Regions from separate parts of the Pseudoalteromonas sp. S558 genome, predicted to be linked through region 2. Evidence: predicted binding sites of a transcription regulator. Region 2 holds the regulator's gene; the other holds the start of a gene.
The links. The regulator FliA, encoded in region 2, starts transcription of late flagellar genes. The targets are predictions, from matches to a motif close to CTAAAGNTNNNNNNNNNNNNGCCGATA.

Region 1: pomA (flagellar motor protein PomA) is a predicted target of FliA. The motif match lies at 2,365-2,391, and genes of this name have one in related genera.

Annotation. Positions count from the first base shown of each region.
Region 1 covers NZ_PNDU01000238.1:11,572-15,476, reverse strand. The annotation lists gene CWB66_RS15590 (hypothetical protein) at 1-452, opposite strand, end outside; gene CWB66_RS15585 (flagellar motor protein MotB) at 614-1,534, opposite strand; gene pomA (flagellar motor protein PomA) at 1,537-2,304, opposite strand; gene CWB66_RS15575 (exodeoxyribonuclease VII small subunit) at 2,615-2,857, shown strand; gene ispA ((2E,6E)-farnesyl diphosphate synthase) at 2,860-3,747, shown strand; gene dxs (1-deoxy-D-xylulose-5-phosphate synthase) at 3,859-3,905, shown strand, end outside.
Region 2 covers NZ_PNDU01000137.1:13,804-24,279, forward strand. The annotation lists gene CWB66_RS10795 (flagellar motor protein MotB) at 1-280, opposite strand, end outside; gene CWB66_RS10800 (flagellar motor protein) at 286-1,050, opposite strand; gene CWB66_RS10805 (protein-glutamate methylesterase/protein-glutamine glutaminase) at 1,043-2,203, opposite strand; gene CWB66_RS10810 (chemotaxis protein CheA) at 2,260-4,491, opposite strand; gene CWB66_RS10815 (protein phosphatase CheZ) at 4,507-5,274, opposite strand; gene cheY (chemotaxis response regulator CheY) at 5,291-5,674, opposite strand; gene CWB66_RS10825 (RNA polymerase sigma factor FliA) at 5,715-6,425, opposite strand; gene CWB66_RS10830 (MinD/ParA family ATP-binding protein) at 6,452-7,312, opposite strand; gene flhF (flagellar biosynthesis GTPase FlhF) at 7,305-8,792, opposite strand; gene flhA (flagellar biosynthesis protein FlhA) at 8,814-10,476, opposite strand, start outside.

The sequences.
Region 1 (3,905 bases), on a different contig from region 2:
AAATAAACTAGCGGTAGATAACAAACAATAACGGTGCCTATATTAATAAATGGCAATAAGGTTTTATAAATGTATGTACTATAAGAAAGATCCCATAAATGGCGATCAACTAATCTGAAAAGTTGTAAAATAGGGGCACTTACAACAACAAGCTGACCGATAACACACTGCCACAAATAAATTTTGTCTTTTATTCCTAAATAAGCAATCAAAGCCATCCAAACAAGATCATTAAACGCCCAAATAACGTAACGGTAAATATAAGTACTGCTATCAAACTCTTTTAAATAATCGTTAATCAACGCTCCATAAAAAAAGAATACAGCAGTAACCAACACAAAGCGTAATGCAAGGTGATCTTTGCGTAGGTAAAACACAAAAATAGCAGGGCTTAATATAAAAACCCAGCTATTTTCGAGTAACTTAGTAATACTTTCAAACCATTCAGGCAAAATATTACACTCAACCTATTCTTTATCTGGTTCATTATCGTCATTACCGTTACCATTACCTGGCATATAACTAAATTTATCGATGTTCTTCATGGCTGACTCCGTTACATTTGTTATTGAAAGCTTACTTTATGATAAATAAACGTATTTGCCAAGTAAAGTTATCTTACATCAATAGGTGCAGACTCTTTTGCTTTACCTTGTAAAATAGAAATCTCTACACGCCTGTTACGACGACGATCTTCATCTGTATCATTGGGCACCAATGGTCTTGTTTCAGCTCGCCCAACCACCATCATCCGCGTTTTATCAAAACCAGATACTTTTTGTAACTCGCTTGCTACAGCAACAGCTCGCTTAGAAGAAAGATCCCAGTTGTTTATGTACAGCTCATTCGAAACCTGAAAATCATCAGTATGACCAGATACTGTTATCTCACCAGGCACATCTTTTAACAATATGCCAATGTCTTGAATAATGGGTTTAAATTTAGGTTGCAAAAAAGCGCTACCTGAAGGAAAAGACCCATTTTCTCTGATGCGAATAATTATTTGCTGGCCTAAAGACTCAAGCTCTATTGCACCATCAATAATCTGCCTTTCTAATTGCTGAGCAATCTTTTTAACAAGTTCATTTGTTTGTTCTTGATCTGCAGCAGAGATTGCTTGATCAGAAGATTGTTCTTGAGAGGTACTACGAGATTCCCCACCCCGTTTATCACCTCGTTGTTCTTGCCTACCACCTGCAGAACTTTCATCACCGGCCTGAAATTCAAGCATTTGTTGAGTCATTTCTACTGTTTGTTGCTGAATAGTCTCGATTGGTGTGGGCTCTGGTTTTCCTGGCGTAAACTCCATAGCAATAACAGAAGTACCTTTGGGAATATCTTTTACTTCTATTTTATTTTGTACACCAAATGCAAACTTCATTGAACCGGCTATTTGTTTAAATTTAAGTACATCCATTTCAGAAAATGCAAGCAAGAGTACAAAAAAGCACATCAATAAAGACATTAAATCTGCAAAGGTTCCCATCCAAGCTGGAAGCCCTGGGGGAGGACATTTACACTCTTGCTCAGACATGTTTACTCCTCGGTATCAACTTTACGTTTTGATTCAGCTAAGTAGTTTTTCAAAATGCCTTCAATTACTTTTGGGTTTTGACCATCTTGAATACCTAATACAGCGTCTAAAATCAAACGTTGGTTCATTGCTTCTTCGTCTTTACGCAGCTCCAATTTAACTTGGATAGGGATAGCCACTACATTTGCTAAAAAAGCGCCGTATAAAGTTGTTAATAAAGCAACAGCCATCGAAGGACCGATTGATTTTGGATCATCCATGTTAGATAACATAGCAACTAAGCCAATGAGCGTACCGATCATTCCCATTGCTGGTGCAATATCAGCCATGGCTTTAAATAAACCGGCTCCCATTTCATGACGGGTTGACGTTAAAGTTATGTCTTTTTGTAAAGTCGCTCTAACAACGTCAGCATCATGACCATCAACTAACATATCAACGCCTTTACGCATAAATTGGTTCGGTATTTCAGCCTCTTCGAGGGCTAAAAAGCCACCCTTTCGAGCTGAATCAGCAAGTTCAACGGCTTTGTCTATCAACTCCTCTGGCGATTCAATTTTAAACATAAAGGCTTTAGCGGCCACTTTACCAATGCCAAAAAACTGCCCCATGGTGTAGTTCGATAAAACAATAAATATAGAACCACCAAATACAATCACCACTGAAGGAGTGTTGTAAAACATGGCCATTTCGCCACTACTGCTCATAAACATGGACATGACAATTAAGCCAATTGCGCCAAGGATCCCTATAATGGTTGCTAAATCCACATTTCCTCCAAAGGTTTCATGCACTAAGGCCTTATTATAAACTTTTTATCATTAACTGCTTATCGGCAACATATTGAATTGCTTAAGCGGTTTATCTAAATAAAGATAAAAAAGTCTTATTAGTGTAATTTATATTCAAGCTGCATTAATAATTACTTTTATTAAAAGAATTGACCGTGATTAAGCCCTTATTAATGCATACAAGAATAGCATTTGATATTAATAGACGAAAAAAACGTATCATCCTTTGACCTAGTTTAGCATTCCCCCTAAAATTGGCTCCTAAATTTACCACGTAAGCTGAAATAAGATGGCGACTAAAAAACCTGAAAACTTAAGTTTCGAACAAGCACTAGAAGAATTATCGACAATTGTTAGTGATATGGAACAAGGTGATTTATCGCTTGAGCAATCATTAAAACAATTTGAACGCGGAATTGCTCTAGCCAATGCTTCATCTGGTAAATTACAACAAGCAGAGCAAAAAGTATCAATTTTAATGGGCAATGGCGAAAAATCAGTACTTACTAACTTTGATAACGATACGGAATAACTGTGAGTATTAAAGAACAGATTGAACGTGCGCAAATAGATGTAATAGCTACCTTGAAAGCGTATTTCAAACAGTCATTAGATACAGACGAAACGGTAAAAAATGCCACACAATACGGGTTATTTAATGGCGGTAAAAGATTACGCCCATTTTTAGTTTATGCAACGGGCGAGATGTTTGGCGCAAATAAACACGATCTGAATGTACTTTCAGCAGCTATTGAATGCATTCATAGCTATTCGTTAGTGCATGATGACTTACCGGCGATGGACGATGATGACTTACGCCGTGGCCGCCCAACTTGTCACATAGAGTTTGGTGAAGCCCATGCTATTTTAGCTGGCGATGCTCTACAAACTATCGCTTTTGAGTTAATTGCAAATCATCAATTCAAATGCTCAGCACAAACACAAGTAAAGATGATCGCACAATTAGCACATGCATCAGGCCTTAAAGGCATGGTTGGCGGGCAAGGTTTAGACATTGCCGCGACTGACAAAGTCATTACTGCACAAGAGCTGGAGCGGATCCATAAACTAAAAACGGGTGCGCTGATTAACTGCGCTATTATGTTAGGTGCATTGTGCAGTGAAAAAGCAGATAAACACACTTTAGAAAGCTTATCTACTTTTGGTTATGCGATAGGGCTGGCCTTCCAAGTACAAGACGATATTTTAGATGTTGAGGGTGATACGCTTATTTTAGGTAAGCCACAAGGGTCAGATATTGCAGCCAATAAAGCGACATACCCTGCTTTATTAGGTATGCTAGGCGCTAAAGAGAAGGCGCAGAATTTAATACAACAAGCCCACGAGGCGTTAGCAAATATAGATGCTGACACAACACTTCTGGCGTCACTGGCAAATTACCTTATTGAGCGTGATCATTAAGACACCGCTTAAAAGTATTGCACTGAGTACAGACACATTATTACTAAACATTAGTTAATTCTACATCGTATTTTGTATTAATTAATGTTAGCGAAGGATATAAATAAAACCATGACACGTGATAGCAGCAAGTATCCATTACTTAATTTGGTTGACGA
Region 2 (10,476 bases):
TCTCGCCATAAAGCACTTCTTGTTCAGGAGTTACTCTATCAGTAAGAATACCATTACCGTTTACACCTTCACCATTTTGTGAATATTGGCGTGCAGATTTATCAAAAACATGTTCAAGTGAATCTGACAATATTTGAAAATTTTCTTCTTTACTGATTGCAATAGCATACATAACCACAAAGAATGCAAACATAATGGTCATGTAATCAGCATAAGAGACTAACCAGCGTTCGGTATGTTGGCTTTTTGAAGAGACATTGCGTAAGCGGCGGCGTAACATAGCGATTACTCTTGGGCTAAGTTAGGACGTTCTACACGGTAGGCTTCAAGCTTTAATTCAATATTTAGCGGGCTTTCACCTAAGCTTATCGCGATAACACCTTCAGCAAGCATTTCATGATAAAGCATTTTTTGTTCAATCCGTTGTTTTAACTTATTTGCCATCGGCAAAAAAATAATATTAGCAAGACCGACACCATATATTGTAGCAATAAACGCAGTTGCCACACCTTCACCCAACTTTTGCGGATCAGTGATGAAAGACATCGCTTGAATAAGTCCTAGTACAGCCCCTAAAATACCAATGGTTGGGCTGTAGCCTCCCATTGCTTCATAAACACGCCCTGCCTCTAATAATCTGTCGCGTTCAAGTAATAAGTCTATTTCGAGTGTGTCTCGTAATTTTTGCTCAGAACAACCATCAACCAATAAACCAAGCCCTTTGGCGGCATAGATATCAGGATGAATAAACGCTTCGTTTTCTAGTGCCAAATAGCCTTCTTGACGGGCTTTGTGCGACCAACGTTTAACTTGCTCAATTGCTTCGTCTATATCGTATTGTGGAGCGAAAAAAACCCAATGGCTTATTTTTAGCATTTTTTTAAAGGTGCTTGCAGATGTTTGTAACATCACAGCACCCAATGTACCACCAAGCACTATAACGAGCGCAGGGACATTAAATAATGCAGATGCAACGCCCCCTTCCAAAGAGTAACCAATTGCTATAGATCCTAGCGCAATAAGTAGCCCTAGAATAGAAAGCTTATCCACAACCAGTTTCTCTTTTTATTCTCACAGCTACGTCATCAAGCGCTAAGATCTCACTGGCTAGCCCAGCATTTACTAATGCTTGTGGCATACCATAAACGACACAACTATTTTCATCTTGTGCCCAAATCGTTGCACCCGTTTGTTTGAGCATTCTTGCTCCATCACGCCCATCAGCTCCCATACCAGTCAACACTATTGCTAACACATCGCCTTGATAAGCTTTCGCTACACTTGCAAATGTTACATCGACGCTTGGTTTATAAGTGATTCGTTCGCTTTGATCTTCAAAAACTCTTAACGTTTTTGCAGCTCCACGCCCCTCAACCATCATTTGCTGACCACCGGGTGCTAAATAAGCCGTTCCAGCTTGTAAACGATCGCCTTGTTGTGCTTCTTTTACTTTAATTTTGCATAAGCTATTTAAGCGCGTCGCAAATGCCGGTGTAAATGCCGCAGGCATATGTTGAATCAACAAAATGGGGTGCGGGAAGTTAGCTGGTAACTGAGTTAAAATAGTTTGCAGTGCCACAGGCCCACCAGTAGATGTGCCAATCGCAAGTAGTTGATAATGTTTACCGCTAGTGCGAATTGTTGAAGCATTTACTGATGACTTAGGCTGCACTGCTGAGCGTTGAAAGCTTCTATCTGGCTGGCGTATATTAGTCTCTTTAGCAACTATTGATGGCTTTATACTCGGCGCTAGGGATGTTGGTGCTAACTTAGCCGGAACTAAAGGCTTAAATGAACGAGGGATGCGACGACGGCCAATCTCTTTTACTTTTGTTTGTAAAAGCTTTATTGCATCATCATTATTACGGGCAATGTCTTCAAACTTTTTAGGTAAAAAGTCCATTGCTCCAGCATCTAGCGCATCTAGTGTTGCTGTAGCACCATCACGTGTTAGCGACGAAAACATTAAAATAGGGGTTGGATTGCTTGCCATTATTTCTTTAACAGCACTGATACCATCTAAGACCGGCATCTCAACATCCATCGTGATCATGTCAGGGCGTAATTGCTCAGTTTTTTCAACAGCTTCTCGACCATTTACAGCAAAGCCAATTACTTTAATATCGTTGTCTTGTTCGAGAATTTCGCTTACTCTACGGCGAAAAAAGCTCGAATCATCAACAACTAAGACTTTAACAACCATTGAGCTCTCTTATTTAGTTTAGACGTAGGTGTAGTGCATACTACACCTACTTATTGTCAGTTCGCGTAATGTTTTAGCATACTTGGAACATCTAAAATCAATGCAATTCCACCATCAGAAGTTATTGTAGCGCCAGCCATTCCGGGAGTGCCTTGTAATAAAGCGTCAAGAGGTTTGATTACAACTTCTTCTTGCCCTATTAACGAGTCCACTACAAAACCAACTTGCTGCGTGCCTATTTGAACAATCACGACATGACCTTGATCTTTACGCAAAGAACGATCGGCCCCTTTTACAAGCCAATGTTCCAAGTAGAACAATGGAACCGCTTTTTTGCGGACAATAACAGTTAACTGACCATTAACAACATTTGTTTTAGTTAAATCAAAGTGGAATATTTCACTAACACCAGCAAGTGGTAATGCAAATGTCTGTGCACCAACAACAACCATTAACGTTGGAAGTATTGCGAGCGTTAACGGTACTTTAATCTCTAATGTTGTACCAACACCTAACTCTGATTCAATACTTACAGAACCGTTAAGCTGGGTGATTTTTGTTTTTACAACATCCATTCCAACACCACGTCCGGAAATATCCGAAATTTCTTCTTTTGTTGAAAAGCCTGGTGCAAAAATTAAGTTGTAAGCTTCAGTGTTTGAAAGTCGACTTGCTTGGTCATGATCAAGTACACCTTTAGCTATTGCTATTTTCTTGAGTTTCTCAGCATCCATACCAGCACCATCATCTTTGATAGTAAGCAAAATATGATCGCCTTGTTGAGACGCTGATAACGTAACAGTACCTGTTCTTGATTTTCCAGATGCTTCACGTACATCTGGCATTTCAATGCCGTGATCGACTGAGTTTCTGACCAAATGCACGAGCGGATCGGCTAACGCTTCAACCAAGTTTTTATCTAAATCAGTTTCTTCGCCGACCAGTAATAAATTGATATCTTTATTTAAGCTTCTCGCCAAGTCACGAACAACTCGAGGAAAACGCCCAAATACTTTTTTGATCGGTTGCATGCGGGTTTGCATAACCGCACCTTGAATATCGGCGGTTACAACATCTAAATTTGATATTGCTTTACCCATCGCTTCACTTTCAGAATTGGTGGCCAAACTAACGAGGCGATTTCTCACAAGTACTAGCTCACCAACCATATTCATAATTTGATCAAGGCGCTTAGTGTCTACACGTACTGTAGTTTCAGCTGCGGGCGCGACTGCCTTTTTCGGAGCTGCGGCTGGGCTTGGAGCAGCAGGACTTGGTGCTTTTGCTTCAGGCTTATTAGCGGGCTTACTAACAGGCGCAGGCTCAACTTTCTTTGCCTGAACAGCCGGTTTTGGAGGTGCAGGCTTTGCAGTTACGGGATGATTACTTTCTACAGATTTAGGTGCGCTGCCTTTGCCATGTAATTCATCTAATAAGGATTCAAATTCAGCGTCACTAATATCATCATCAGAAGAGCCTGAGTTATTGGCGACAGGCGCTGTTTCTTGCGGCGTATGCGAAGCAACTGGCTCACTTTTTTGTACATCAACAGTGCCAAAACTACCAACACCATGTAACTCATCTAATAAATTATCAAACTCGTCATCAGTAATGTCACTACTAGAAGTAGTACTTACAGGCTTCTTAGTCTCAGAGCTTTGGTTATTACCATGCAGTTCATCAAGTAAGTTTTCGAATTCATCTTCTGTAATTTCATCAATTTGCGATTCGGCGGCTGGCGAAGCCGAACTACTAAATAATTCATCGAATGCAAATGGGTCGTCGTCAGGGCTTTGTGAGCTGATAGTGTTATTGTCACCGTTTTCTGTGGCAACGACATCAGCCTGTTCAGGTTCGTCTGCTGTAATTTCAGAAGATGCTCCAGATAACTCATCTTCCGTTGGAGGTAACCCTAATTTATGTAGGACTTCAAGTAATTGAGGATCTGCAGGCTCAGGCTTATCACGGTTTTGAATTGTCGCAAACATTTCATTAATGGTGTCTAATGCTTGTAAGATAACATCCATTAATTCAGAGTTTACAGTTCGAACGCCCTGTCTGAGCAAATCAAATACATTTTCTGCACCATGACAAGCATCAACAAGCTCTGTCATAGCTAAAAATCCGGCACCGCCTTTTACTGTATGAAAGCCTCGAAATATAGCATTTAATAGTTCGGTATCTTCTGGATTATTTTCCAGTTCAACTAACTGTTCGGATAGAAGTTCAAGAATTTCTCCTGCTTCTACAAGAAAGTCTTGTAAAATATCTTCATCGACTTCAAACATGCAGTTACTCTCCTCTTAGAAGCCCAAACTTGATAAAAGATCATCGACTTCATCTTGATCAGACACAACATCATTACGCGATTCTTTATCAATAATAGGGCCCTCGGGACCTGCTAATGTTTGTACGGCAATCGGTTCTTCTGTTTTTTGTTGTTCTACTATATTAACTGTACCCACATCCTGCGCAGAAAACGCAGTGAGTAGATGAAGTAAGCTTTCTTCTACTTCTCTTACAAGCTCAATTACTCGACGAATAACTTGACCAGTCAAATCTTGATAATCTTGCGCCATTAAAACATTTGTCATTAAATTTTGTAATTCATCTGTTTTATTGTGTGAGTTACTCATAAACTTATCTATGCTGTGGCACAGAGTTTTAAACTCACCAAGCTCTATATCCCGACTCATTAACCGATCCCATGTCGGTTTAATGGCTGCTATCTCACCCGCTAACTCCTGAGTTATAGGGAGACTTGCCTCAACCGCATCCATGGTTTTATTTGCAGCATTCTCTGTCAATTCCATGACATAACTAAGTCGTTTTTTAGCATCCGGAATTGCATCGTTTGTTAAGTTTGTTAAACGCGAATCTAGCTCAAAACCTTTTAGAGCTTCATGCAATTGACGCGTTAACTTGCCAACTTCAGCAAATATCTCTGACTGCTCTTTAGACGCTGTATCTAAAATTAATTGATCAGCTTTATCTTGCTCGTCGTTTTCTAAAAAAACAACGAGTTGACGCGCTTGTTCTAAAGTTATTCGAGGCGCAGCAGGTGCTGACATAAGCCTCTCCCTATAATTAACCTAAGCGTTCAAACACTTTTTCTAATTTGGTCTTCAATGTGCCAGCTGTAAATGGTTTTACAATGTAGCCATTAACACCAGCTTGAGCAGCAGCTATTATCTGTTCTTTTTTAGCTTCAGCCGTTACCATTAAAACAGGGAGATGTTTTAACTTGTCATCCGCCCTAATTGCCCTTAAAAGGTCAATACCCTGCATACCTGGCATGTTCCAATCCGTCACGACAAAATCAAAAGACTGATTTTGTAGCATTGGTAAAGCAGTCGAACCATCATCTGCTTCTTGAACATTCGTAAAGCCTAAATCACGCAATAAATTTTTAATAATACGTCTCATTGTTGAAAAATCGTCAACGACAAGAATTTTCATGTTTTTATCCAAAACATCCTCCAGTGAGGTCTTAACCTTTATTTACTTACTACTAGTTTATCCAGTCATTGATTTTTGCTTTTAGCTTAATCATCGCCTGACCATGTATCTGACTCACACGCGATTCACTAACATCGAGTATATGCCCAATCTCTTTTAAATTCATTTCATCGTTATAGTACAAAGATAACACCATAGCATCTCGCTCTGGTAATGATTTTATTGCACTTAATAAAGACTCATTAAATCGTTCATTTTTAACATTATTAAAAGGTTTGTCTAGTGTTAAATCTTGACCTGCTGGAGTTATGACATCTTCATCAATTCCAAGGTCTTCTATACCCAACACTTTACTTGCATTTACATCGTTTAAAATATGATGGTACTCATTTAACGAAATATCAAGTTTTTCAGCAACTTCTATATCTGTAGGTTCACGATTTAAGTTTTTTTCTAATTCGTTTATCGTTTCAGCAACAAGACGACTTTTACGATGTACAGAACGCGGAGCCCAGTCACCACGGCGCATTTCATCTAGCATAGCGCCACGGATGCGAATACCTGCAAACGTTTCAAAGCTTGCGCCTTTAGTTGCATCAAAGTTTTTTGACGCTTCAATCAGTCCTATCATACCCGATTGAATTAAATCATCGAGTTGTACACTTGGAGGTAGACGAGCAATTAAGTGACATGCCACTTTTTTAACCAGTGACGCATGTTTCTCAACAATCACATTTAAATTTTGTGTTGATTGATATCCCATAGCTCTATTTACCAATGTTGTCATAATTAGCCGTTAACCAGCTTCTCAATGAAAAACTCTAAATGCCCTGACGGTTGATTCGGTATTGGCCATTTGACCGCTTTTGTTGCCAGAGCTCGAAAAGCCACTGAAGCTGGAGAGCTTGGAAACAACTCCACAATAACTTTCTGCCGACGTGTCGCTTTACGCATATTTTCATCGTAAGGTATCGTTGCAGCTAGCTCCATAGAAATATCTAGGAAACGATCTGTTACTTTAGATAGCTTTGCAAACAATTCTTGGCCTTCGCGAAGGCTACGAACCATATTTGCAACAATTTTAAATTTATACACGCCATGCTCACGACTTAATACTTTAATTAGTGCGTACGCATCTGTTATTGATGTTGGTTCGTCACACACGACGACCATTACATCTTGTGCTGCACGAGAAAAGCTCAGCACCATATCGGAAATGCCGGCGGCGGTGTCTACTATCAATATATCAAATTCGGTATTTAATTCGCTAAAGGCACGAATAAGACCCGCGTGTTCAGAAGGTGATAATTCAACCATGTTTTGCGAACCCGACGTTGCAGGGACAATTTTAATCCCAGCAGGACCCTCAACTAAAATCTCATCCAGTTCGCATTCACCAGATAATACATGCGATAAATTGCGCTCAACACGAAGCCCAAGCATCACATCACAATTTGCTAAACCTAAGTCGGCATCAAGAACTAAAACTCGCTTACCTTGTTGACCTAATGCGATTGCGGTATTTAGTGAAACATTCGTTTTACCTACTCCACCTTTACCACCGGTCACAGCGATAACTTTTACGCCGTTATTATTGTTTTGACTCATTTTTCGCAGGCCGCTTGCTTGATCTAATACTGTGTTAATCATACATCCCTACTGTGTTCGACGCCACTGATTGATGTCGTGAATGTTGTGATTTTATTCTTTTTAAATATAATTGCTCAGCTTTTTTTACTAGTTTTTCTGAATTCGCAACTCGAATGTCCTCTGGTACTCGCTGGCCATTAGTAAGATAACCTATTGGAAGACGATTTTGAATCGCAATACTAATAATCTCACCTAAACTTAACGATTCATCTAATTTAGTAAAAATACAACCACTTAACTGTACTTTTTTGAAATGTCTTACCGTTTCTTGTAATACATTAATTTGTGCTGTGGCACTTAATACTAAATAATTACGAATATCGACACGTTGATTACGCATTAACGTATTTAATTGCTCGGTTAAACGTAAATCACGCTGGCTCATTCCTGCGGTGTCAATTAATACTAGACGTTTATTTCGTAAATGATATAAAACTTCAGCCAATTCATTAGCATCTTTAACTTGCTTTACGCTACACCCTATAATTCGGCCATATGTTGCTAGTTGCTCGTATGCACCAATTCTGTAGGTGTCCGTAGTAATTAACGCAACTTTATCAGCGCCATACTTTTGCGCACCAAGTGCAGCAAGTTTTGCGACAGTTGTTGTTTTACCCACCCCCGTTGGGCCGACTAATGCGTAAACTCCACCTTGACGTAGTATTTCGTTGTTCGTGGTTTGCATTTGATCTTCAACCATCGCTAATAAAGCTTTCCAACCTTGCTGGCGAGAAACATCATCAGGTACAAAACACGCCATTTGCTCAGCAACATCTTTGCCTATTCCCATGCCGATTAAACGATCAATCATGCATGCACGCGTTGGATCACGTCGCGCCATATCTTGTTGCATTAAACCTGAGACTTGGTGCTCTAATAGCTGACGAATTGCATTCATTTCTTCACGCATAGATGTCATCTCTACGCTTTCATTATTTTTAGCTTGCTGACGAGGTGCTATCGGACTTTCAAGGTCATCAAAATCACTTTCTAAATCATCAAAACCTAAGCTATCAGCTTGTGTTTGAGGGCGTATCGGCGCTGCATTTTCATGTGAAAACATATTTTTAGGACGTTGTTTAGCTACAGGTTCTTGATAATTTTCGGTAGTATCAATTCCCGATTGTGAAAACATTGAAGCTAGCTCAGGTGAACGAGGTCGAGGTGATTGGCGTTCCAATAATGCTTCTAAACTATCTGCAACTTTAGCCTGTGGTGAAGGCTGTGCACGCTGTGGTTCCGGTTTTATAAAATTGTGCGTATTTTGCGATTGCGCTAAATGATTAGAGCGCTCTGTTGCTGTATTTTGAGACTGAGCAACTGGTTTTGGGGCCGTTTTTTCATAATCAACAGCTGCCACAATTTCGACACCGTTAGCTAGTTTTTTATTTGACATGATAACCGCATCAACACCGAGTTCATCTTTAACTTCTTTAAGTACTGTGCGCATATCTTTAGCAAAAAAACGTTTAATTTTCATGGTTTAACCCCTGTTTAAATCTTATTGTTGGCCTACCGAGCTAACAATCTTAATCTGTCTTTCATCTGGTACCTCTTGATAAGACATCACTCTCAATCCAGGAATGGTGTACTTAACAAAACGAGATAACACAGTGCGTAACATTCCTGACGTTAGCAATATAGAAGGTTCACCAGCCATTTCTTGATTTTGATGCGCTTCATTTAATGAAATTTGAAGTCGCTCAGCAAGACCTGGTTCTATTCCGGCACCTTCGTCACCTGCATTCTGCAATGACTGATGCAACATCTGTTCCAACTCCGGCGCCAAGGTTATGACAGGGATCTCTGAAGACATACCCACCGCATCTTGAACGATAAGTCTACGTAATGAAATACGCACCGCAGCCGTTAATACATCAGGGTCTTGGCTACGTGGACCATACTCTACAAGGGTTTGTACAATTGAGCGCATATCGCGTATTGCGACCCCTTCATTTAATAAGTTTTGTAGTACTTTAACAATAACGGTTAATGGTAGTACGTCAGGCACAAGTCCTTCAACTAAACGAGGGTGGCTCTTGCCCAACATATCTAGTAGGTTTTGAACTTCTTCGTGACCTAATAATAATGCCGCACTGTTTGTTAGTAATTGACTTATATGTGTTGCCACTACTGTCGCTGAGTCAACCACGGTATAGCCTAAAGATTGTGCTTCATCTTTTTGATCTGGCTTGATCCAAACAGCATCGAGTCCAAATGCAGGGTCTTTAGTCTCAACGCCTTTAATAGGGCCAAATACTTGCCCTGGGTTAATCGCTAACTCATCGCCATGCTTAAGCTCACCTTCACCTGTTGAAACGCCCATAAGCGTTATTCTGTATGCATTAGGGTCAAGCTCCAGGTTATCGCGTATATGGACTGGTGGAACTAAAAAGCCCAATTCTTGAGAAAGCTTTTTACGCACACCTTTTATACGATTGAGCAGCTCACCACCTTGCGATTGATCAACGAGTGGAATAAGTCTATAGCCAACTTCTAAGCCAATTACGTCAACTTGCTGTACATCATCCCAACCAAGTTCTTTTTGCTCTTGTTTATTGGCAATGCCAGTACCAGCAGCACCATTCACGGCCTCTTCCTCTATAGCGGCAGCCGCTTTAATTTTACTTTGTTGTGTATAATAAGCTAAGTAGCCTAAAAGCGCGCCTAAGCTTAAAAAAGCAAAATGTGGCATGCCAGGTACTAAGCCCATTATTATTAATATACCTGAGGCGATAAATAATGACTTTTCATTACCGAGTTGTTTCTTAAATTGATCGCCCATATTGAGCGACTCATTTTGACGTGTTACAACAATTGCAGTACCAATTGAGAGTAATAAAGAAGGAAGTTGAGCTACTAATCCATCACCGATGGTAAGTAACGTATACACTTCCATTGCGTTACTAAAGCTTAAATTATGCTGGATCATACCAACAAATAAACCACCAACAATATTAATAATCAAAATGATGATACCCGCAATAGCATCACCTTTTACAAACTTACTCGCACCATCCATTGAACCGTAAAAATCGGCTTCTCGTGTGACTTCTTCGCGGCGATCTCGTGCTTGCTCTGCACTAATAAAGCCCGCATTTAAATCTGCGTCAATCGCCATTTGTTTACCTGGCATTGCATCAAGGGTAAAACGTGCCGATACC